One region of the Effusibacillus sp. SKA8 genome, then DNA from elsewhere that is predicted to be linked to it. Evidence: riboswitches for the same ligand, from Rfam matches in the RefSeq annotation. Region 1 holds a riboswitch; each other region holds the start of a gene.
What was found. Region 1 has a riboswitch for cyclic di-AMP ahead of AC4ED1_RS07560 (3D domain-containing protein). Riboswitches for the same ligand answer to the same signal wherever they lie in the genome.
Positions count from the first base shown of each region.

Region 1 (7,417 bases):
TGCCGCGGGTGTCTGCCGACCAATTCAACGCGGGGGTTCCGGTTGCGAAAAGCGAGTTGGAAGCGGGGGATCTGGTCTTTTTTTCCACGTACAAGCCCGGGCCCTCCCACCTCGGAATCTATTTGGGAGACGGACAGTTCATTCACGCCAGTTCATCGCAAGGAGTCATCATCTCTACCATGTCCAATACATATTGGGCTGAGAGATATGTGGGGGCAAGGAGCTATTTTTGACAAAAGCGGCTTTTACAGAAATCCCGCGCGAACCGCACAAAAACGGTTTGCGTTTTTTTGCGTTTTTCCTTCCACGTTTGACGAGCATTTGCTATACTACTTGCTGTATGTTTGCATAAAAGCAGAGGAGTCGGGAGGCGAAATGAACAGACGGGAACAAGAACGGACCCCGCTTTTTACCGCCCTTGTGGAACACGCAAAGCGGGACCCGCTTCAGTTTCATATTCCGGGACACAAAAAGGGCAGCGGGATGGCCAAAGAATTTCGCGATTTTATCGGACCAAACGCGCTTGCGATCGATTTGATCAACATCGCGCCGCTTGATGACCTGCACACGCCGAAGGGGATCATTCGCGAGGCGCAGGAACTTGCGGCAGAGGCGTTCGGTGCCGACCATACATTTTTCTCCGTACAGGGCACGTCGGGAGCCATCATCACCATGATCATGTCGGTGGCGGGTCCCGGCGACAAACTGCTTGTGCCGCGGAATATCCACAAATCCGTTTCGGCGGCGATTATCTTGTCCGGGGCCGAACCCGTTTTTATGCATCCGGAACTGGATCCGAATCTCGGGATCGCGCACGGGGTCTCGCTGGAAACGGTGCGCAGGACGCTTGACGCACATCCGGACGCGAAAGGCGTTATGCTGATCAACCCCACTTACTTCGGCATCGCTTGCGATCTGAAGTCGATTGTCGAACTGGTTCACGACCGGGGAATTCCCGTCATCGTCGATGAAGCCCATGGGGTGCACATCCATTTCCACGAAAAATTGCCCTTGTCGGCCATGCAGGCCGGCGCCGATATGGCGGCCACCTCGGTCCACAAACTGGGCGGTTCGATGACGCAAAGTTCGGTTTTGAACGTGCGGGAAGGTCTGGTCAACCCGGATCATGTGCAGTCGATCCTCTCGATGCTGACGACGACGTCGACATCCTATTTGCTGCTGGCTTCCCTCGACGTCGCCCGCAAACATCTGGCGATGCACGGGCGTGAATTGTTGGACAGGGCGATTCGGATCGCCGAATACGCGAGGGAAGAGATCAACAAAATCGAAGGATTGTATTGCTTTGGCAGGGAGATTCTGCACAATTCTTCCGTTTACGATATGGATCCGCTGAAATTGACGATCTCCGTGCGGGAGCTGGGGATCACCGGCTACGATGTGGAGCGGGTGCTGCGCGAAGAATTCAACATCGAAGTCGAACTGTCGGATTTGTATAATATCCTGTGCATTGTAACGTTGGGCGATACGCAAGAAACCGTCGGCGCTTTGCTTGACGCCCTGCGAAAAATCGCCCAGCGCCACGCGTATCAAACGGGAAAACAGGTGATTCAGGTACACCTCCCCGAAATGCCCAAACTGGCGATGTCGCCCCGCCAGGCCTTCTATTCCGAAACGGAAGTGGTGCCCTTTGACGAAGCGGTCGGCCGGACATTCGCCGAACTTGTGATGGTCTATCCGCCGGGCATTCCGATTTTGCTGCCCGGGGAAATCGTGACGCGGGAGAACATCAACTACATTCGCGAGCATATGGAAGCGGGTCTTCCGGTTCAGGGGCCGGACGATCCGGAAATCAAGTGCGTAAAAGTCGTGAAGCGAACCTGAAAACGGGAGCCGCCGCCCGGGGTTGGACCTGGGCGGCGTTTTTTGCGGTTTCCAGCGGTTTACTAGTGCATCTTCTCTGACCCTTCAGTAAAATAACACGGGAACCGAGATGGCCGAATCGCCGCCGGCGCCAAGCCGGTTGCGTACGGAGGAACCGTTGTTTTTGGGGTGAATCGCGGATGCGTTCAGCGTTCGCACGGGCTCCTTCGCCCGAACCCGTCAGCTAACTTCGGAGGCCCGGAAGGAGAGTGATCATATGCGGTTCAATCGGCGAAAAGCATTGTGGGGTGTCTTTATTTTGTTAATTGTCCCGGTTGCGGGAGGATGGACGGGAAAAGCCGTTTGGCGCGATTCGCCCGGTATCGCCCAGCAGGCTTTGGCGCCGGCGGAGGAAATGCAGTCGCAGCGGCAGGATCGGGACAGCGACAAAAACGATCCGCAAGCTGCCGAGGCTCCGCCGTCCGCTCAGAATGAGAAGTCCGGGGAAGTTTTCCCGGCCTTGGCGAGCCGCAGCGGCTTGTCCGGTGCAGGTGCCGGTCAACTCCCGCGGCAGGCGAAACCGTATTCTGAAAGCAAACCGGCACCATCCCCGCCCGCTGCCAAATCAAGGGCCAAAGTTCTCAACATGACGGCTACCGCGTACGGTCCCTCCAATATCAACCGGAAGTTTGGCGGCAAGACGTATCTGGGAACGCCGGTGCGGCAGGGGGTTGTCGCCGTGGACCCGAATCTGATCCCGCTGGGAACCCGCTTGTGGATCTCGGGATACAATCATCCGAATCTCCCGGCCAATGGCTTCATGGCTGTTGCTGAAGACATCGGCGGGGCGGTTCACGGAAACCGGATCGACATTTATATCAACGCGGACGAGCAAAGCCTTCGCAATTTCGGAATCCAGAACGTGCAAGTCCGAATCCTCGGCAAATAAAATCCGCTTGAAACATTTTCCACCGATCGGGACACCCTAATAGGGAAGAAAATCCGAGAGGTGAAGGAGATGCCGATCCGTGTCATGCATCTGGTGCGTCCGGCAGACGGCGGCATGCGGGAACACGTGCGGGAACTGGCAGGGGGGCTTCCGATCAGGAAGATCCAGGCCACCGTGGTGTGTCCGCCGGAGTCGGCGCTGTCCAGGCAATTACCTTCGTGGGTCGGGAAAACCGGGCTGCGGGTGGAAGACGGCCTCAAGCCTTGGTCAGACCTGCGAAGCGTCATCGCGTTACGGAGTCTGCTGGAGCGGCAGCCGGTCGATATTTTGCACATGCACGGTGCAAAATCCGCGTGGATTGGCAGGCTGGCCGCGCGGCTTTGCAAACGCCCCCCCCGTTTAATCTGCACATTTCACAATTTTGTCGAGCCGGACAGCCGTATCCTGCAGGCGGCTTTTTTGCACGCGGAAAAAAAACTGGCTGCGGAAACGGATCGTTATATCGCCGTCTCAGCCGCTTTGGCGGAGAGATTGCGGAGGCAGCTCGGCGTCCGCCCGGACAAGGTTGTAACCGTGCACAACGGCTTGCCGCCAGCCAGGAAGCGTTTGTCCCGTGCCCAGGCGAGAGATTGGATGAATGTGCCACCAAACGCCTTCGTGTTTGGCAGCATTGCCCGTTTGATCCCGGAAAAAGGGGTACGGGATCTGATCCTGGCTTTTCGGATGCTGGTCGATTGCGGTTATGACGCGTATTTGGCGATTATCGGGGACGGTCCGCAAAGACGGGAACTGCAAGATTTGAGTTTTGGTTTAAACGGCCGCATCCGCTGGCTGGGGGCGATTGGGGAAGCCGCCCAATTGCTGTCTGGATTCGATGTGTATGTGCAGAGTTCCCGCAGGGAAGGATTCGGGCTGGCCGTGCTGGAAGCGATACGGGAAGGGGTTCCCGTGATCGCCACCGACGCGGGAGGGGTATCCGAAGTGATTGGAGGTCCGGACGCCGGTGTGCTGGTGCCAGCCGGCAGCCCTCCCGAATTGTTTCGAAGCATGACCGAACTGCTGCATAGCGACGAACGCAGGCGGGCTTTGGCGGATGGAGGCAAGCGGCGGGCAAGGGAGCATTTTTCGCTGCAGCGGATGATCCAAGACACGCTCCGCGTTTACGATGAGGTTTTGAGCGGCGGGAGGGCTGCCGAATGAAACGGGGGTGGAAGCGTGTTGCAGGTTGTTTGGCGGTCCTGTTGAGCGTCTTCCTGCAAGCCGGTTCCGCAGGCGCTTTGCGGGACGGAGAAAATCAGGCCATACTGGTAATGCTTCCGGGGCTGACCTGGGAAGCGATATCCCCGCGGGTGACTCCCAATCTGCACCGGATGATGGAATCCGGCGGAGCGGCAAACATGGCTTTGCCGTTTCGGGGCGACGATGTCGCCGGTTACCGGGCCGTGATGACCGGCGGCCGGGACAACGCGGACCCGGATGCGCTCGTGTCCGCCATCGTCGCGTCCGGCGGGCGTGTTGCCGCCATTGGGCGTGAAGCAAATTATGAGGAGTTATACCGGGAATACCTGGCTTTGCGGGAACGGGCCAATTTTTTGACACTTGAAATCGGAGAGCTGGAACGGCTTGCCGCCAGCCGAAAAAACATGGACCTTGCAACGTTCAAAGACCAGTACGTCAACGCGCTGGCGAAAGCGGACCGTTTCATCGGCAAGCTGCTGAACGATACGGACAGGTCGCATCTTTTAATCGTTGCAAATCCCGTCTCTTTTGCCGACATCGGACTGGGCCACCGGGCGGTAGGCGTATTGCTGATGGACGGCGGCGGAGTGGAATCCAACTCGCTGCTGGCTTCCAATTCGACAAGGCAAGCCGGGCTGGTTACCGTGTACGATGTCGCGCCGACCGTATTGTCCCATCTTGGACTGCCCCCTTATCTAAAAGGCGGAATCGGTCATGGAATCGGCACCGTCCTTTCTGCCGAACCGTCAATCATTTATTTGATGAACCAAATCGAAAACGCCGCACTGGTAAACAAATACAGGCCCTATCTGGTCAAGGGGTTTGTCGGGGGGGCGATTACGCTGCTGCTGGCGGCAGCGGCGTTAAAGTGGCGGGGCGTGGGTGAAAAACCTTGGCTTGCCCATCTGCTGATCGGCTTAACGCCGCTCCCGGCCGTCTATTTGACAGTTCCCGCCCTGGGCGAATCAAATCCCGGCGACATGATCGCAAACCTGCTGCTGCTGACGGTTGCCGCCTGGACGGGACTCGCGTTTTTAAAAACGGTTCGCGCGCGTTTGCTGGCGGTATCGATTGTGACTTTCTGCCTGACAGTGTTTGACATTTTGCGGCAGGGCCGTTGGATGAAAGATTCGGTTTTGGGCTACGATTTGCTGGGGGGTGCCCGCTATTACGGGATTGGAAACGAATACGCGGGGATCCTGATCGGGGTTTCCCTGACTGTCTATTTCATTTTGCAAAATCGTTTTTGGCACCGCCGGCAATTGGTCAAACTCCTTGGCGGCGTGACGTTTGCGCTGGTCACCTGTCTGTTGGCCGCTCCGGAATTCGGCAGCGATGCGGGCGGCGCCCTTGCAGCAGCCATTGCATATACGTATGTATGGATCGGGGCGACGGACAAGCCGCTGTTTCGCAAAAAATGGGCTTGGGTGCTCGGCGGCGGCCTGGCGGTGTTAATCGGAATGACAGCGCTGCATGCGTCGGCGCCTGCAGCCGAACAAACGCATATCGGTCGGGCGGCGACTCTTTTTCTGCAGGGAGAGGTGGCGGAAATCGTGCGGATGATCGGGCGGAAAGCGGCTCTCAATCTGCGGCTGCTGGCAGTTTCCCCTTGGGGAGGGTTGCTGCTGGCGGTTTTGTTTGTGCTGATCCTGGCTTTCATCCGCCCCGAACTGTTCCGGCACGGAATTTTTGCCCGCCCCCTGCCCGGATCGGGTACCGGAGGCTCATCCACCGCTGTCAAAGCTTTTCTCGTCGCAGGAGCAGCCGCATTCCTTCTGAACGACTCGGGGGTACTGGCCGCTGCGGGCTTGATGCTGTATGCGGCAATCGGGATGCTTGCCGACGCGCCAGCTGGCGGATGGGTTGTAGGCGAATGGGGTGTCTTGGAAGCGCAAATCCGGGATGAGGTGGCGGAAGAACGAACATCCTAACACAAGGAACGACTACCCGGCGTAAATCATCTTGACGGTCATGCCGCCGTCGATTACCAGCCACTGGCCGGTCATAAAAGGGGACTCGTGTTAAATTGTTTTTGGTATAATTTAGTTATTCGGTTCAAAAAATGAGTTATACTTGTATCAAATATGTGGTTTGAGTCAAACGATGTGCGGGAGGGAATGCAAAATGGCAAAGGTTGAAGCGGGACAAGCCGCCCCCGATGTCGCGGTTCCGGCGTCAAACGGAAAGCTGGTGTCCGTGGCGGATTACCGGGGGAAGAATGTCGTTCTTTATTTTTATCCCAAAGATAATACCCCCGGCTGAACGAACGAGGCCTTGGACTTCAAGGCTCATCTTCAAGGTTTTGAAGATGCGAACACGGTGATTTTGGGAGCGAGTCCGGATTCGTTGCAATCGCATGAAAAATTTATCGCCAAATACGAACTCCCCTTCGTTCTTCTGTCGGACGAGGAACATAAATTAGCGGAAACTTACGGTGTGTGGGTGGAGAAAAGCATGTACGGCAAAAAATGTATGGGAATCGAACGCAGCACTTTTGTGATTGACAAGGAAGGCGTCATTCGCAAAATCTACCCGAAAGTCAAAGTCAAGGGCCACGTCGGGGAAGTGCTGGAATTCGTCAAGAGTTTATAACGGTAAAAGAAAAAAAGCGGCGGAACGACCGATTGCGTTGCCGCCGTTTATTGGTTTCTTTTCCCCGGTTGATGTCTTTTCCGAGTCATTCGGAACGGGAGAAATTTTTTAACGTTAGAACCATCCATTGCAAAGCTTGCTGCACGTCCGGATCTTTTAACAACTTCATGAAGGCGAGTAACCCGATCGGTTTTAGAGGATGGGTTTGCAACTGCTCGGCCGCCTGTCTGGCAGCCTGTGTCCATTTGGGCACCATCTGCAGCAATGCCGGATCGGTAAGGCTGTTGAGCGTCTCGGCCAGCAGAAGTCCTTTTTTCGTCAGGTGATCCAATGTCGCTTCCGTCATCGAATCGGTGAGAACGCCGACAGCCTCGGCCAACTCCAGCAGTTTGCCAAGCGATCCGTTTTGTTCCATTCGGGCGATCCGATCCAGCAGGCGCAGCAGTGAATCGGATGTTTCCAGCAGTTTGTCAAGCGTCGGCAGTAGTTTGGGGTGGCTGACGAGATCGATCATGGCGGCTGCCTGTTCCATTTTGACCGTCAGCTTTTCCACCGTTTCGCCGGTCAGCGCATCCTGTCCGATTTTAAACAACGTCAGTGCGTCATCCAGGCTGGAAAGCTTGCTGCAGATGCTTTCCAACGCTTCCAATGTACCGGGGCGCGAAAACGCTTCCAGGATCCGTTCCGTTGCCGGTGTGGAAAGTGTCTCCATCTGTGGCTTCCCTCCTTACATAATCCCCTTGAGATTGACCCAATGAAGATTGTTGTAAGACGCTTTTGCCCAGTGAACGGTTTTGGAAGGGGTAACCGGATTTG
Region 1 covers NZ_JBZCSF010000007.1:39,736-47,152, reverse strand. Annotated here, with positions in the region: gene AC4ED1_RS07570 (C40 family peptidase) at 1-233, shown strand, start outside; gene AC4ED1_RS07565 (aminotransferase class I/II-fold pyridoxal phosphate-dependent enzyme) at 376-1,842, shown strand; cyclic di-AMP (ydaO/yuaA leader) riboswitch at 1,944-2,094, shown strand; gene AC4ED1_RS07560 (3D domain-containing protein) at 2,099-2,770, shown strand; gene AC4ED1_RS07555 (glycosyltransferase family 4 protein) at 2,840-3,970, shown strand; gene AC4ED1_RS07550 (hypothetical protein) at 3,967-5,940, shown strand; gene bcp (thioredoxin-dependent thiol peroxidase) at 6,134-6,601, shown strand; gene AC4ED1_RS07540 (helical membrane plugin domain-containing protein) at 6,687-7,313, opposite strand; gene AC4ED1_RS07535 (NAD(P)/FAD-dependent oxidoreductase) at 7,329-7,417, opposite strand, start outside.

Region 2 (7,417 bases), on a different contig from region 1:
TCTGGGTTTTGCAATCGATTACCGGATCGTTGAGAAGTCGGACCGTTTGCGGCAGGTTCAGCGGCAGACGCTGGAGGGGCACAAGGTCAAGTGGCTGCCTTCTCTTGGCGAACTGGGTCCTTTTTCCGGGGTCATCATTTCGAATGAGCTGATTGACGCCTTCCCGGTTCATCTGATCGTACAAGGCGAGAAAGGAACGCGGGAGGTGTACGTGACGGAAACGGACGGACGATTGGCGGAGAAGATGGGACCCGTATCCGATCCGCGGATTTTTGGGTATTTGCGGGAATACGTGCCGCCGTTACAGGCGGGACAGCGGATCGAAGTCAATCTGAGCGCCTTGGATTGGCTTCGCGAGGCAGTGGGTTATTTGCAAACCGGATTTATCATCACCGTCGACTATGGGGACGAAGCGGAAATTTTGTGCGAAGGAAGAATGCACGGAACGCTGCGGGCATACCGCCGGCACCGAATCTGTCAGGACGTGTTGCAGGATCCGGGCGAACAAGACCTGACGGCTGACGTGAATTTTACCGCACTCATGAAATACGGGGAGAGTCTGGGGTTGCAGACCGCTTTTTACGGAACCCAGTCCAACTATTTGATTCGGGCGGGGATCTTTGAAAGCTTGGCACCCGAAACGGGAAAGGATCCGTTTCATGACGAGGGGTACAAGCGCAATTTGGCGATCAAGCATCTGATCATGCCCGGCGGCATGGGAGAACGCTTTAAAGTTCTCGTGCAACGCAAAATCGCTCCATGAGGTGGCTGTCTCATGCTCAAAAAATTGGCGACCGGTTTGATCATTGGCGGATTCTTGTTTCTGGCCCTGGGGATTTGGTATATGACAACACAGCGGTAGGAAACGGCGGGATTCGACCCGCTGTTTTTTGCTGTTACAGGCAGGTGTTGAATTTTGACACCAAACCGGAAAATGTGTCATACTTTTTACTAGAAATCAGGAAATAGTATGGTGTAATATCTTTGGTAGGTGTAAAATAGGATTGTATCTTTTTCGAGTGCTGGGAGGTTTTGTCGACATATGGCGATTAAACTGGGTATTAACGGATTCGGAAGAATTGGCCGGATGGTTTTCCGGGCGGCGATGCTCGATCCCGATTTTGAGATCGTGGCGGTAAACGCGACCACCGATCCCGCCTCTCTGGCCCATCTCCTCAAATATGATTCGGTTCACGGCCGGTGGGACGTCACGATTCAAGCGGAAGCAAACGCACTGGTCGTCAACGGCCGGAAAGTGCACATTTTGTCGGACCGGGATCCAAACAACCTGAAGTGGGGCGAGTACGGTGTCGATGTGCTGATCGAATCGACCGGAAAATTCCGTTCGCGGGAAACTGCCGGCATCCATTTGAAAAACGGCGCAAAGAAAGTGATTATCACGGCGCCCGGCAAAGATGAAGACGTTACGATCGTAATGGGGGTCAACGAAGAAATTTACGACCCGGACAAACATTTTATAATTTCCAATGCGTCTTGCACAACCAACTGTCTGGCTCCGGTTGTGAAAGTGCTGCACGAGGAGTTCGGCATTGAACAAGGCCTGATGACGACCGTTCATTCTTATACCAACGACCAGAAGAATCTCGACAATCCGCACAAGGATTTGCGCAGGGCACGCGCTTGCGCGACATCGATCATCCCGACTTCCACGGGGGCGGCCAAGGCGGTGGCGTTGGTGTTGCCGGAATTGAAGGGCAAACTGAACGGACTCGCCCTGCGGGTGCCTACTCCCAACGTATCGGTTGTCGATTTGGTCGCCACATTGAAAAAGGAAGTTACCGCCGAAGAAGTGAATGCCGCTCTGAAAAAGGCGGCGGAAGGCCCGCTCAAAGGGATTTTGGAGTACACGGAAGAGCCTTTGGTATCCGTCGACTTCGTGGGCAACTCGGCCTCCTCGATCGTGGACGGTCTGTCGACGATGGTGGTCGGCGACCGCACGGTAAAAGTGCTGGCCTGGTATGACAACGAATGGGGCTATTCCTGCCGCGTTGTCGATCTTGCCCGGCTTGTCGGGAGCAAACTGTATGAAAAGGAAGCTGTGATGACGAAATAGATCCGCTTGGAACAAAGCGGGACAAGGGGACAGGGCTGCGGCGCTGTCCTTTTTTGGGGGCAGGGGGTGGACTAGCGCCTGCGGGAGTCCTGGTTTCAGAAACGGGTGCAAAAGGATGGCAAAAGCCAAAGGATGGCAAAAGCCTATTGAAATTCGACATATTTCATGGTATTTTCTAGTAGTGTGATAGAATCATAAATGCCGAATCTGACGCCTTGTCAGTACGGGGGACCTGATCTTTTGGGGTGAATCACAGTTTTTGTGTAGGGTGCCTCTACCCAAACCCGGCAACTAACCTCGGAGGCAGTAGGAGGAATGGAAGTGCATAAGTTTGTTAAGGCCTTTGTGTTTGCGGGAGCCGTTTTTCTCGCATCTGTCAGCGTGTCCGTCGCGGAAGCCGCTGCAAAGTACGGTGACGCGGTTTTGGAAAAAGGCTCGCAAGGGGCTGCAGTCGCCGCTTTGCAGCAAGACTTGCGGATTTTGGGATATTTCACATATCCTTCAAACACCGGTTATTACGGTGAAGTGACTGAAGGGGCTGTGAAAGCATTCCAAAGAGACCACAACATCGAGGAAACCGGCAAGGTCGGTGTGACCACCGCTCCCGTGATTGCGGAAGCAGCGGCGAAGAAAGCGGAAGAACTCAAGAATTCGAAAGACGCGAACGCCAAGACATCGGACGTCGTCGAGATCGCCAAAAAACTTGTCGGCGTGCCCTACGCCTGGGGAGGAAGCAGCCCTTCCGGTTTTGACTGTTCCGGTTTTGTGCGGTATGTAATGGAACAGCAAGGCGTTGAATTGCCGCGCACTTCCCATGAAATGTATCAACAAGGCGCTGCCGTGTCCGATTTGCAGCCGGGCGATCTGGTTTTTTTCGCCACCTATGACAACGGGGCATCCCATGTGGGAATCTACATCGGCGACAACCAATTCATTTCGTCAACCAGTTCCCACGGGGTCAAAATCGACAGCTTGAGCAGCTCGTACTGGGGTCCCCGCTACATCGGCGCGAAGCGTTTGTAAAGTGCTTTTTGTTTGTCCCCGTACCACTTACGCGCGATACGGGGCTGTTTGTTTTGACTTTTTTAGAATCCGAACAGCCACCTAAACGGCCACCACCAAGGCCGGTGATTTGCTTGTCTGGACCGTTGCCCGCCGGGGAACATGTCCCGCGGGTTGGCTTGCGCCTGCCGGATCGCTTCCGCCACGTTAATCAAGCCTGTCCCGTAGTAAAGGTCCGGCCCTTTTGGCCCGACGTCCGTCGCGGTCCGCTGGATGATGTCTTTTACTTGCGACGCGCGAAGGTCCGGATTGGCCGCCCGGATCAAACCGGCCAACCCTGCGACATGGGGGGATGCCATCGAAGTGCCCGACATGGCGGCGTAACGATGGCCGGGAAACGTGCTGGCAACCGATACGCCCGGCGCTGCCACTCCGGCATGCGTCCCGTAGTTGGAAAATGTCGCCCGTTTGTTTTCTTTGTCAACCGCCGTCACCGCCAGCACTTCCGGATAAGCGGCCGGATAACTCGGGCGGTCCGTATCGTCGTTCCCCATGGCCGCCACCACAAGCACGTCTTTTGCTGCCGCATACTGCACCGCCTGCCGCAGGTAGTTGGAATCCTCATACTCTCCCAGGGACAAGTTGATGACTTTCGCTCCGTGATCGACCGCCCAGCGAATCCCGTCCGCAATGTCGAACACGGAACCGGTGCCTTCCGCGTCCAACGCCTTGATCGGCATCACCTTCGAATTCCAGTTCATGCCCGCCACTCCTTCCACATTGTTGGTACGGGCCACTATCACGCCTGCCACGTGCGTGCCATGTCCGTTGTCGTCCTGCGGACGGTCGCTGTCTTCGATCATGTTGTGCCCCTGCACCAGTTGACCCGCAAACTCGGGATGGTCCAGGTCCACTCCCGTATCGACCACGGCGATGACGGTAGCGGGGCTGCCGGTTGTGGTCTTCCACGCGTCTTCGATTTTGATCTGCGGGAAATTCCATTGATACCGCTGGTAGAGGACATCGTTTGGCAGTTCGTTCTGCCGGAACAGCCGGTGCGGTTCCACCATTTTTACGCCCATTTTTTGAAAATAGGCGACCAGCTGATCCGAAGTCATCGATCGCGAGCGAAACACAAACGCCGGCATATGGTTTCGTTTGACGACGGTGCCGTCAATTTCGGAAGTGATTTTTGCCAATGAAGCGGCATCCGGTTCAGAGTGAAACTGGACCACGACTTCATTCGGTTTGTGTCGAGCCTGTTTGCCGTCGGAAAGCGGTTTTGTCTCGGTCGACGCGGTATGCCATTTGGTGCCGTCCACTCCTTGCACCGCACCCGGCTTGCCGTTTTGTACAGCCGGTTTTTCCGGGTGCAACAGAACCTGGCTGCCGTTTTGGCTATTGAGGTGGGTGTGCGTCCCCATTTCGCCGTCAACCCGATCGGCAATCTGCCGCAAATAGCCCATCTCCACCTCCGCCGCCAGAACTCCGCCCGACTGCGGCTTCTCCAGCAACGGAAGCGCGATCGACATCAGCAATTGACGTTTTCGCACAGGCTCCTCATACAGGTCTGTGACGTAAAATTGTCCCGTTTTGCGGACGCCGTCGATGCTCTCTTGCACGGCTTGCGGTTTTACGGCGGTTCCCTGGGCAACTGTGGAGCCGCTGCCCGTGTGCAATACGATCGATCGAAACTGCGGGTGTGCTGCAATCGTTTGTTTCAACAATTTGCTTTGCAAGGCGGGATCGATTGTGTGATCCAGGTGGTTGGCCAGGTGCTGCAAAGCAAACCGGCAGTCTCTCACGCACAAAGCGGTGGTGACCGCCATATCCTGCGCGGCGATGTCCGCCCGGCTTTGCGAACCGGTGAATCGGGCGCGGGCATCGGCGGGCGATCCCGGGATGTTGGCGATCCGGGGCGGATTTTGCAAAGGCAGGTGGAACGGCCGGGACCCCAGCACTGCCGTCATCGCCAACAAGACGGCCAGGGTGGCCCCACCCCATACAAATCGTTTCATGGCAACCTCCCAAAACGTTTTGCTGAAGGACCTGGAAGCCGCCGGACAAGCGCTCGGCACTCCGGCGTTTTTTAGTTTGTCACTTTCTGTCGAAAAAAACGCTCAAATTTTTTAGAGCGGCCCGGAACATACTATAAAACAAGCGTGAACAGGAAAGGACGGGGACAAAATGGCATCGCATCTCGTGGGTTCCTGGCTGCTGATCGGGGCGATCTTGCTGCTCACTCCGCCTATATTCGACGGGGATGCCGAAACGGCCCGCAATTATTTGAATACGATCGCCCAAATCCTTGCCACCATTTTCACCCTGTCAATCTCGATCGTGATGGTCGCGATTCAGATGACCGCGAGCAAATACAGTCACCGGATTCTCGATTTTTACGTGAGGTTTCCCTATAACATATCCCTTTTTTCGTTTTACCTGCTGACGATTTTCCATGCGATTTATATGCTTTCCAAAATGCGCGAATTGGAAAACGGATTGATCCTGAAACAAATGGACAAATGGATCAGCGCCGATCTGGTGCTGCTGATCGTCGGTTTTTTGTGGCTGCTGATCTACATGTACGCCGTCATGAAATTGATGAAACCGGAGACCATTATCAGCAAGATTGAGAAAGAGTATCTGGCTGCTTATAACCGGGGGGCCTACCGGGAAGCGCTGGACCGGATCGAGCAAATCGCGGATATCGGCAAGCGTTCCGTCAATGACATGGATACGATGACGGCGATTCGCTGCGTCAAAAACATTGCGGATCTGCTGCACAACACGCGGCTGCCGACCGCCGAACAGGAAAAGGTGCTGTGGTATCACAAACGGATTGTCGAGCAACTGCAGGGATTGGCGAGCATCTCGTTCAGCCAGAGGGAAACGGCCGTATCCGGGGCGATTTTGAATGAAATGCTGGAAATGGGGATGAAGTACGTCGAAAGCGGCTCGTTAAAGGCGGCCGGAGTCATTGTGGAGGGATATTCGCTGATTGTGATCAACAGTCTGGCCGGGCAGCAGCAACTGAACATGATCGCGACGGTGGTCCGGCATATTTACGAAATCAGTTGCGCGGTGGTCAAAACAAGTTCCGACAAGGAAGCGGTGCACGAATTTGTAATCGGTTCCTTCCGGTATTTGCAGGAAATCGGAAGGTTGGTCGCAAAAAGCGAGCTGCACGGCCATTCCTTTGTCGCCCAGCACATCGTGTCCAACGCCTTTGGACGCCTGTTGGCGACCATTATCGAAAAGGACGGGCCGTTGTTCCCGCACCCGCTGATCTACGAGTTGTTCCACGAATATGTGAAACTGACAAAGTTGTTGTTTTTGTACGGGGACAACAAAGATGTGCTGGCGATTTCGACATGGATGCGGGAAGAAATGCTGCCGCAGCAAGAAGATCCGGTTCGCGTGCGGCCTTATCTTTTTTTGTTTATGCTGCTGGCGTCAACCGCCCTGTATCTGCAGCGAAAATCGATCGTAACCATTCTGATCCGGGCGGTCGGCAAATATTTTGAGCCGGATCGGGAACTGCTGCGCCACATGATCGAGCACCGTTTGGAAATCCGCCATCTGTACGATTACCAAGAACCGGAACGGTATCTGCGGGAAGTGTATCTGCTCTGGGAAGGTTATTACGAATATGCGCGGCAATACCCGAACGGCCCCCGGCAGGCGCTGAGCGTTTCCCCGAAACTGCTGGAAAACCGGTCGGACTGGGTCGATCTGTTCGACGGGCTGGCACCGGAACAGTTTTTGGGTGAACCGGCCCGCAGGCTGCCGGTCAATTGACGGCACGCTTGGCCAGGAGCGCGTTTCCCTTGCGGCTTCCCGATTGCAGCCGGGCGACCGCAACCGGTCAAGCATTGACCGACATCGGGGCTTGAATTAAAATAAAATCAATTGAACGATGGTCAATAAAAACAAAGGACAAATCCAAAGGAGGGTCGTATGTCTCCCCGAAAAGCAACAGGCAGCGAACTGTCCCGGGAAGAAATTTTACGGGCTGCCAGAGAACTGTTCGTATCCAGCGGATACCATTCTGTTTCCATGCGCGAAATTGCAAAAAAACTTGGCTGCAGCCATGGTGCGATTTATTATCATTTTAAAGATAAGGCGGAATTGTTTGCGGCCCTTGTGGCGCAAGACTTTCGCCTGCTGGATCAAAAATTGGAGCGAATCGTGGCCGCTTCTTGCGAATTGCGGAAGATTTTACTGGGATTTATTGAATTTGGGCTCACCCATCCCCATCATTACGAAGTGATGTTTCTGACAGGCAAAGAGTTTCTCCATCAATCCTCAGCCGCTATGGAGAGTTACGGGAAATTTGCTTAT
Region 2 covers NZ_JBZCSF010000001.1:12,789-20,205, forward strand. Annotated here, with positions in the region: gene AC4ED1_RS00105 (class I SAM-dependent methyltransferase) at 1-763, shown strand, start outside; gene AC4ED1_RS00110 (ArsJ-associated glyceraldehyde-3-phosphate dehydrogenase) at 1,043-2,074, shown strand; cyclic di-AMP (ydaO/yuaA leader) riboswitch at 2,264-2,395, shown strand; gene AC4ED1_RS00115 (C40 family peptidase) at 2,396-3,097, shown strand; gene AC4ED1_RS00120 (S8 family peptidase) at 3,160-5,094, opposite strand; gene AC4ED1_RS00125 (DUF2254 family protein) at 5,264-6,874, shown strand; gene AC4ED1_RS00130 (TetR/AcrR family transcriptional regulator) at 7,034-7,417, shown strand, end outside.
Region 2: it holds a riboswitch for cyclic di-AMP, as region 1 does, so the genes downstream of both, AC4ED1_RS00115 (C40 family peptidase) here and AC4ED1_RS07560 (3D domain-containing protein) in region 1, are expected to answer to the same signal.

Region 3 (7,417 bases), on a different contig from region 1:
TGCTTCCTTGATCACCGGGGCGGACTCCCCCGTGATGGCCGATTCGTCAATGGATGCCACCCCTTCGATGATCTCACCGTCCGTTGGAATGATCTCCCCCGCTTCCACCCGCACAATGTCCCCTTTTTTCAACTGGGTGGAGGGCACTTCCCGAAACGAACCGTCTTTTTGCACCAACCTGGCGACCGTGTCCGTTTTGGTCCTGCGCAACGTGTCGGCCTGCGCCTTGCCGCGTCCCTCCGCAACCGCTTCAGCAAAATTGGCAAACAACAAAGTGAACAACAAAATCACGAACACGGCAAAGTTGTATCCTCGGCCGGCTGTGGAGGCGCCAAACGCGTTGGGCGCTATGGACAGCACCAACGTAATCAATGTGCCGACCTCCACCACAAACAAAACCGGATTTTTGAGCATCAAGCGCGGATCCAGTTTTTTAAAAGCATCCACGATAGCCTGTTTGACCATTCCGTTTGTTAACCATTTCGTTTTTCCGCTGTCCATACCCAGCCTCTCCTTCCTGTTGTCCTCAGCGCAGCGCGCCCAGATGTTCGGCAATCGGCCCCAGCGCAATGGCCGGAAAAAACGTCAAAGCGCCTACCACCAGGATGATGGTCAACAAAATCAGAGCAAACAATGACGTATCGGTACGCAATGTGGCGGTCGACAAGGGTGCCACCCGTTTGACGGCCAGCGATCCGGCAATCGCCAGCATGGCAACCATGGACACGTAGCGGCCCAACAGCATCACGATGCCGATCGCCAGATTATAAAAGTTCGTGTTCGCATTCAGTCCAGCAAAGGCAGAACCGTTGTTGGCCGCACCGGATGTGAATGCGTACAGCACTTCAGACAGTCCATGAAAGCCCGGATTGGCAATTGAAGCCACCGAATCAGGACGTAGCAAGGCCAACGCCGTCGGAACCAGGATAATCACCGGATGGGTCAGAATAGCGATGGCAGCCAGCTTCACTTCCTTAGCTTCAATTTTTCTCCCCAGAAACTCGGGGGTACGCCCTACCATCAGACCGGTGATGAAGACGCTCAGGATCACGAAGAGTAGCGCGTTGAGAAATCCCGCCCCGTCACCGCCAAACACGTTGTTCAGCATCATTAGCGCCAGCGGAACAAATCCGCCCAGCGGCGTCAGCGAATCGTGCATGTTGTTGACAGAACCAGTGGTGGCCGCCGTCGTGACGGTGGTGAACAGAGCCGATCCGGCAAACCCGAACCGCACCTCTTTTCCCTCCATGTTGCCGTGGATCCCCAGGGCCTCCAGCGCCGGAATCCCCCTGCTTTCGACCGTGTAGACAATGCCGAACATGGTGAGGAAGATGATCCCCATGACGGAAAAGAGGATCCATCCCTGTTTCCGGTTCCTGATCATCAGCCCGAAGGCATAGATGAGGGAAGTGGGCAATACCATCATGCACCCCATATGGACCAGGTTGGTCAGCGGCGTCGGGTTTTCAAACGGATGAGCGGCGTTGGTGCCAAAATATCCTCCGCCATTTGTCCCCAAGTGTTTAATCGATTCCAGGGAAGCCACCGGCCCGCGCGTGATGGTTTGGACCCCCCCTTCGACGGTGATGGCGTTCACCGCACCCTGCAATGTCTGCGGTATCCCCTGAAACACCAGAAACAATGCGACCAGCAAAGATGCGGGCAGCAGCACCCGGGTGATCGACCGTACCAGATCGACATAAAAGTTGCCCAGATTGCCGCTCCGACCTACCAGACCGCGGATGAAAGCAACCGCCACCGCCATCCCGGTGGCCGCTGAAGTAAACATCGGGAAGGTGATCCCGATCATCTGTCCTAGGTAGGACATGGCGTTTTCGCCGCCGTATGCCTGCCAATCGGTGTTGGTGATAAAGGAACTGGCGGTGTTGAAAGCGAGATCCGGCGGCATGTTGCCAATCCCGTCCGGGTTGAGCGGCAAATAGTTTTGCAAACGGAACACCGCGTACATCAACAGCATCATGATCAGATTGGACAGCAGCATCGCCCGGGCGTATTGCTTCCAGTTCATCCCCTCGTTTTCCCGAATCCCGGCCAACCGGTAGATGCCCCGTTCCAGCGGCCCAAACACCCGGTCAAGCGCAGTTTTTTCGTAATGGAACACTTTCACCAGGTAGGTGCCTATCGGTTTTACCAGTACCAACATGATCATCAGTGTGACGGCCACCTGGAGCCATCCCCAAAAATTCATGGACCCTTTCCCCTTTCCATCGCAAGGATACCCAACCGGAATCACAGACTAGAATTTTTCCGGTTGGATGAGCACGTAGGCAAGATAGAAAATCAAACCGGCGGCGATTACGCCGAGTACCACCATGTGCATCCCCCCTCCCCTACGCTTTCCCGCCAAAATCGGCAAATTTCCAGAACAGCACAAAGATCCCCATTGTCAATAAGCCCATCACCAAGTCATCCATACTGAAGCCCTCCTTTGCCGGTCCCTATGCAAACGCGGGCGTGCCTTTTTGCCAAGACAGCCCAAACAACGGAAAAACCTGCGGCATCCCATACGATCCCATCCACCCGGATTGCAACTCCATGATGGAAGGAACCATACAAGACCCACAGGCTTACGTAATACCTGGCACTCTTTCAGGAGTTCCCCGTATTCAGTCTTCCTGTATCCCTTTCGTGTTCCGTCCGTTCCTTTAACATTTTTTCCAAATCTTTATCCAATATGAACAGCTCGACCTGTTCCCCCAGTTTCGTGCTGATATCACTATGGCTGGAGATGACCTGGCATCCCGTTATCTGCGAGATAATCTCTTCTGTCTTTCCGCTGTATTGTTCACGCAAAACGTGGCGCATCGTCTTGACCAGTTGTTTGCCTTTTTCCGTTATCACTAGGTGTTTTTCCTCCTGCGTCAAAACCCCCTTCATTCGGACAATCACCATGTCACGTATGATATACGTTTTGGTTTCCTGCGGGCCGCGACCCAGAATTTCCCTTTGCAACTTGATATAGGATTCACTGATGGCCATTTCCATCTTGCCCTTTTGATTGATCGTCAATTTCTCATAACCCCTTTAAAGCCGCTTGTCGAGTGGTTTTTGCGCGGACATGCGGCGAACTCCGACTGATATGACCGCAAACAAAAAAGACCAATCACATTCGCAGTGGACAGGTCTCTCGGACCTTCTCTGCTTTGGCCGACGAAGTTAGCTGACGGGTAGGATGGCAGAGAAGCAGTTTTCCTCATCCCTCCTGGAAACCCAGGATTAACCCCAGTTGATTGGTTCCTCCGCTCTTGGGTAACACCAAGATTAGGCCGTCATTCAATTGTTAGCATGATCATACTCCGGATTGGGTAAGTTTGCACCGGCCGTTTCACCGGAAAGAGTAGAGGTTTTATTGAAAAAATTTTACAAATGCGCTATTTTTGTTCGATTTTCTCATCATCACTATTTTTTTCACCGTATTTCGCCTGTCTTCTCCCAAACACCCGACCAAAACGAGTAAGCGGGGGCGACTAACCTCCGCCCCCTCGCACCGCCTGATTATGCGCCTCCGCACCAAGCGGTTCACCAACCCTTTGTTCAGGGCAAACATTCTTCTTTAAAGCCGCTCCGACACGACTTTCGCCTGCGTGAACAGGAGCAGGTAGTCGCGGCCGCCCGCTTTCGAGTCGGTGCCGGACATGTTGAATCCGCCGAACGGATGTACCCCTACAAGCGCTCCCGTACACTTGCGGTTGAAATAGAGATTCCCGCAGTGCATGTGACGGCGCGCGTATTCAAGGTGTTCACGGTTGTTGGTGTAAAGGGAGCCCGTCAAACCGTATTCGGTGTTGTTGAACACCTCAATCGCTTTTTCAAAGCTGTCCGCTTTGTAAAACGCCAACACCGGCCCGAAAATTTCTTCCTGCATGATCCGTGCGTCTTCCTTCACGTCGGCGAAGATGGTCGGCTGAATGTAATAGCCGTTGCCTTCCGCTTTGCCGCCGCCTGCCACCAGGCGCCCTTCGCTTTTCCCGATTTCGATGTATTCGAGGATCTTGTTATACGCGTTTTGGTCGACAACCGGGCCGATCGGATAGTTTTCTTCCGGCAGGCCGATCTCCAGTGCCTTTGTTTTCTCGATCACTTTCTGCAGCACGATGTCGTACACATCTTTGTGAATGATGGCGCGGGATCCGGCGGAACATTTCTGGCCCTGGAATCCGAAGGCGGACTGGACGATTCCGGTTGCCGCTTCTTCCAGATCGGCCGAAGCGTCGACCACGACCGCATCCTTGCCCCCCATTTCCGCAACCAGCCGCTTGATCCAGATCTGGCTTTGCGCGGTTTTGGCAATGCGTTCGTTAATATGCAGCCCGACGTCGCGAGACCCGGTGAAGGAAACGAAGCGGGTCTTCGGATGCTCCACAATGTAGTCGCCGATTTCCGATCCGGAACCGGGGATGAAATTGATGACCCCCGCCGGGAGGCCGATTTCTTCCATCAGTTCCACAAACTTCGCCGCAATAATCGGGGAAGTGGAAGCGGGTTTCAACACCACGGTATTGCCGGACACAATCGCGGCAGTGGTCATGCCGACCATAATTGCCAGAGGGAAGTTCCAGGGCGGAATGATCACTCCCACTCCCAGCGGAATGTAGGAAAGACGATTGTCTTCGCCGGGAAGCGGGGTCAACGGCTGCGGGCCGCCAAGGCGAATCATTTCGCGGCCGTAGAATTCCATGAAGTCGATCGCTTCCGCGACGTCCGCGTCCGCTTCCGTCCAGTTTTTGCCCACTTCGTAAACCATCCAGGCGGCAAACTCAAACTTGCGACGGCGCATGACGGCAGCTGCTTTGAACAGGTAGCCGGCGCGTTCCTGCGGATCCACATATTGCCAGGTCTTGAATTTTTCAAGCGCGGCCTGGATCGCCTTTTCGGCCAGGTTCTTGTCCGCCTGCGACTGATAGCCGACGATTTCATCCACATTGCCGGGGTTGATGGATTTTGCTTTTTTGTCCGTAAAAATCTTCTCGCCGCCGATTACCAGCGGGTATTCCCTGCCAAGTTCCGCCTTGACTTTGGCAAGAGCTTGCTGCATCGCTTCCTTGTTTGCGGGGTCTGCAAAATTGGTGAACGGTTCATTGCGAAATTCGATCATTTGAACTCCTCCAGTCCGATAGTCGAGTGTTAGTCTTCAATAAAGCCTTACTTTTTAAACATGGACTTCAGAACAAATCCGACATTGGCCGGCCGTTCCGCCAGGCGGCGCATGAAGTAACCGTACCAGTCGTTTCCGTAAGGGACATACACACGCATCGTATAGCCCTCCGCAGCAAGCTGCCGCTGCATCTGAACCCGGATGCCGTAGAGCATCTGGAATTCAAACTGCGAGTTCGGGATGTTCTGTTCCTTGACAAATCGCCTGACATGTTCAATGACTTTTTCGTCGTGTGTCGCGATGGCAGCGTAATTGCCGTACAGCAGATGTTTTTCGATGATCCTGATAAAATTGCGGTCTACGTCTTCTTTGTTGGGAAACGCGACTTCCGGCGATTCTTTGTAAGCGCCTTTGACCAGACGGAGGTTAGGTTTGAACCTATTCAGATCGTCGATGTCCGCTTCCGCCTTGTAAAGATACGCCTGGATCACAAGACCGACCGCTTCGCCGTACTCCGAGCGCAACTCTTTGAAAATCTCCATGGTGATTTCGTTATGCGCGTAATCCTCCATGTCGATCCGCACAAAGTTGCCGTACTGCTTGGCGCGGTCGAGGATGCGGCGCATGTTGCCCATGCACAGTTCCCGGGAGATATCAAGTCCTAACTGCGTCATCTTGAGAGACAGGTTGGACTTGACGCCCGACTCGTGAATCGCGTCCAGCGTACGAAGGCAGTAGTCGGCCGACTCGATCGCTTCTTCCTCGCTGAAGACAAACTCTCCCAAATGATCGAGCGTCGCCACGATCCCCTGATTGTTCAATTCGCGGACCGCCTGAATCGCCGATTCGATGGTTTCCCCCGCTACAAAGCGGTTGGCCCCGAAACGCAGCCCATATTTTTTGGCCGCTCTGTTGGCGGCTTGATTCTTGGACAGAAATAGCAGCGTATTCCGCATTAGCTGTTCCAAGCTTGAGCGCCCCTTTCTTGATCCGAGTGCGAGTTCACACCTTATAGTTATGCAAAATTCGTGCCAACAAAATCACCGGCAGATCTCACGCCTGCGCAGGATCTTCCGGGCGATTGTTATACGGAAATGTTCAATACTTAGAACACTTATGTTTAATAATATACATATTTGATTATTTTTTATGCAAACTGTACAATACATGTATAAATTGCACACCCGCTTACGCAAAAAACGGAAATGAGGGAGATACCATGCACTTCACCCGGTCCGACTATCTGCTGCAAACACTGCTTGATACGGTGAACGAAGCGATCACCATCGTCGACGCGGACGGCACGGTCACCCATTGGAACCGGGCGGCCGAGGAGCTTTACAATATCCCGGCCTCCGAAATCGTTGGAAAAAACATTGCGGATTTTGGCTGGAACTCCTTGAAGATCGCCCAGATTCTCAACGAGGGACGGCCGATTCGGCAAGCTTACCATGAACCGCGTCCGGGAACTCACGTGTTGGTCAATACGTCGCCGGTGTTTGCGGGAGGCGAAATCATCGGAGCCATCTCATCCGAGCAGGATGTCTCGAAGCTGGTACGGCTTGGCAACGAATTGTTCACCACAACGTCCCAACTGCGGACCCTCGAAGCGGAAATTACCAAATACGCGCCGACGGACGACCCGTTTTACCGGATTAAAGGCAACGGACCCGCCATCTCCCGCGCGATTCGGATTGCGCGCAGGGTGGCTGCGACAGACGCGACAGTCTTGATCACCGGCGAATCGGGAGTTGGAAAGGAACTGTTTGCCCACGCGATCCACCGGGCAAGCCCGCGTTCCAAACAGGCGTTTGTCGCGATCAACTGCGGTGCGATTCCGGCAGCTCTGTTCGAAAGCGAATTGTTCGGCTATCAGGGCGGGGCTTTCACCGGAGCCGACCGGAAAGGCAAACCCGGAAAATTGGAACTGGCCCACAGAGGAACCCTTTTCCTCGACGAGGTCGGCGAACTGCCGCTTGAGATGCAGGTCAAATTGCTGCGCGTCTTGCAGGAACGGCAGTTTTACCGCGTGGGCGGCACCGAGCCCGTTCAGGTGGATGTCCGCATCATCGCGGCCACCAACCGCAATCTTGAAGAGCGGGTGGCAGCCGGCGCGTTCCGGGAAGACCTGTACTACCGGTTGAATGTCGTCGCCGTTGAGATCCCGCCGCTCCGCGAACGTGTCGAGGATATACCCGAACTGGTCCAACTGTTTACCGGGGAAATCGCCGTTCAGCACGGCAAGCCGATTCCCCGCTTCGATCCGGAAGTGATCGTCACTCTGATGAACTATTCGTGGCC
Region 3 covers NZ_JBZCSF010000002.1:87,548-94,964, forward strand. Annotated here, with positions in the region: gene kdpB (potassium-transporting ATPase subunit KdpB) at 1-501, opposite strand, end outside; gene kdpA (potassium-transporting ATPase subunit KdpA) at 527-2,209, opposite strand; gene kdpF (K(+)-transporting ATPase subunit F) at 2,258-2,341, opposite strand; gene AC4ED1_RS02685 (Na-translocating system protein MpsC family protein) at 2,611-3,006, opposite strand; cyclic di-AMP (ydaO/yuaA leader) riboswitch at 3,153-3,299, opposite strand; gene pruA (L-glutamate gamma-semialdehyde dehydrogenase) at 3,575-5,116, opposite strand; gene AC4ED1_RS02695 (proline dehydrogenase family protein) at 5,164-6,084, opposite strand; gene AC4ED1_RS02700 (sigma-54 interaction domain-containing protein) at 6,336-7,417, shown strand, end outside.
Region 3: it holds a riboswitch for cyclic di-AMP, as region 1 does, so the genes downstream of both, AC4ED1_RS02685 (Na-translocating system protein MpsC family protein) here and AC4ED1_RS07560 (3D domain-containing protein) in region 1, are expected to answer to the same signal.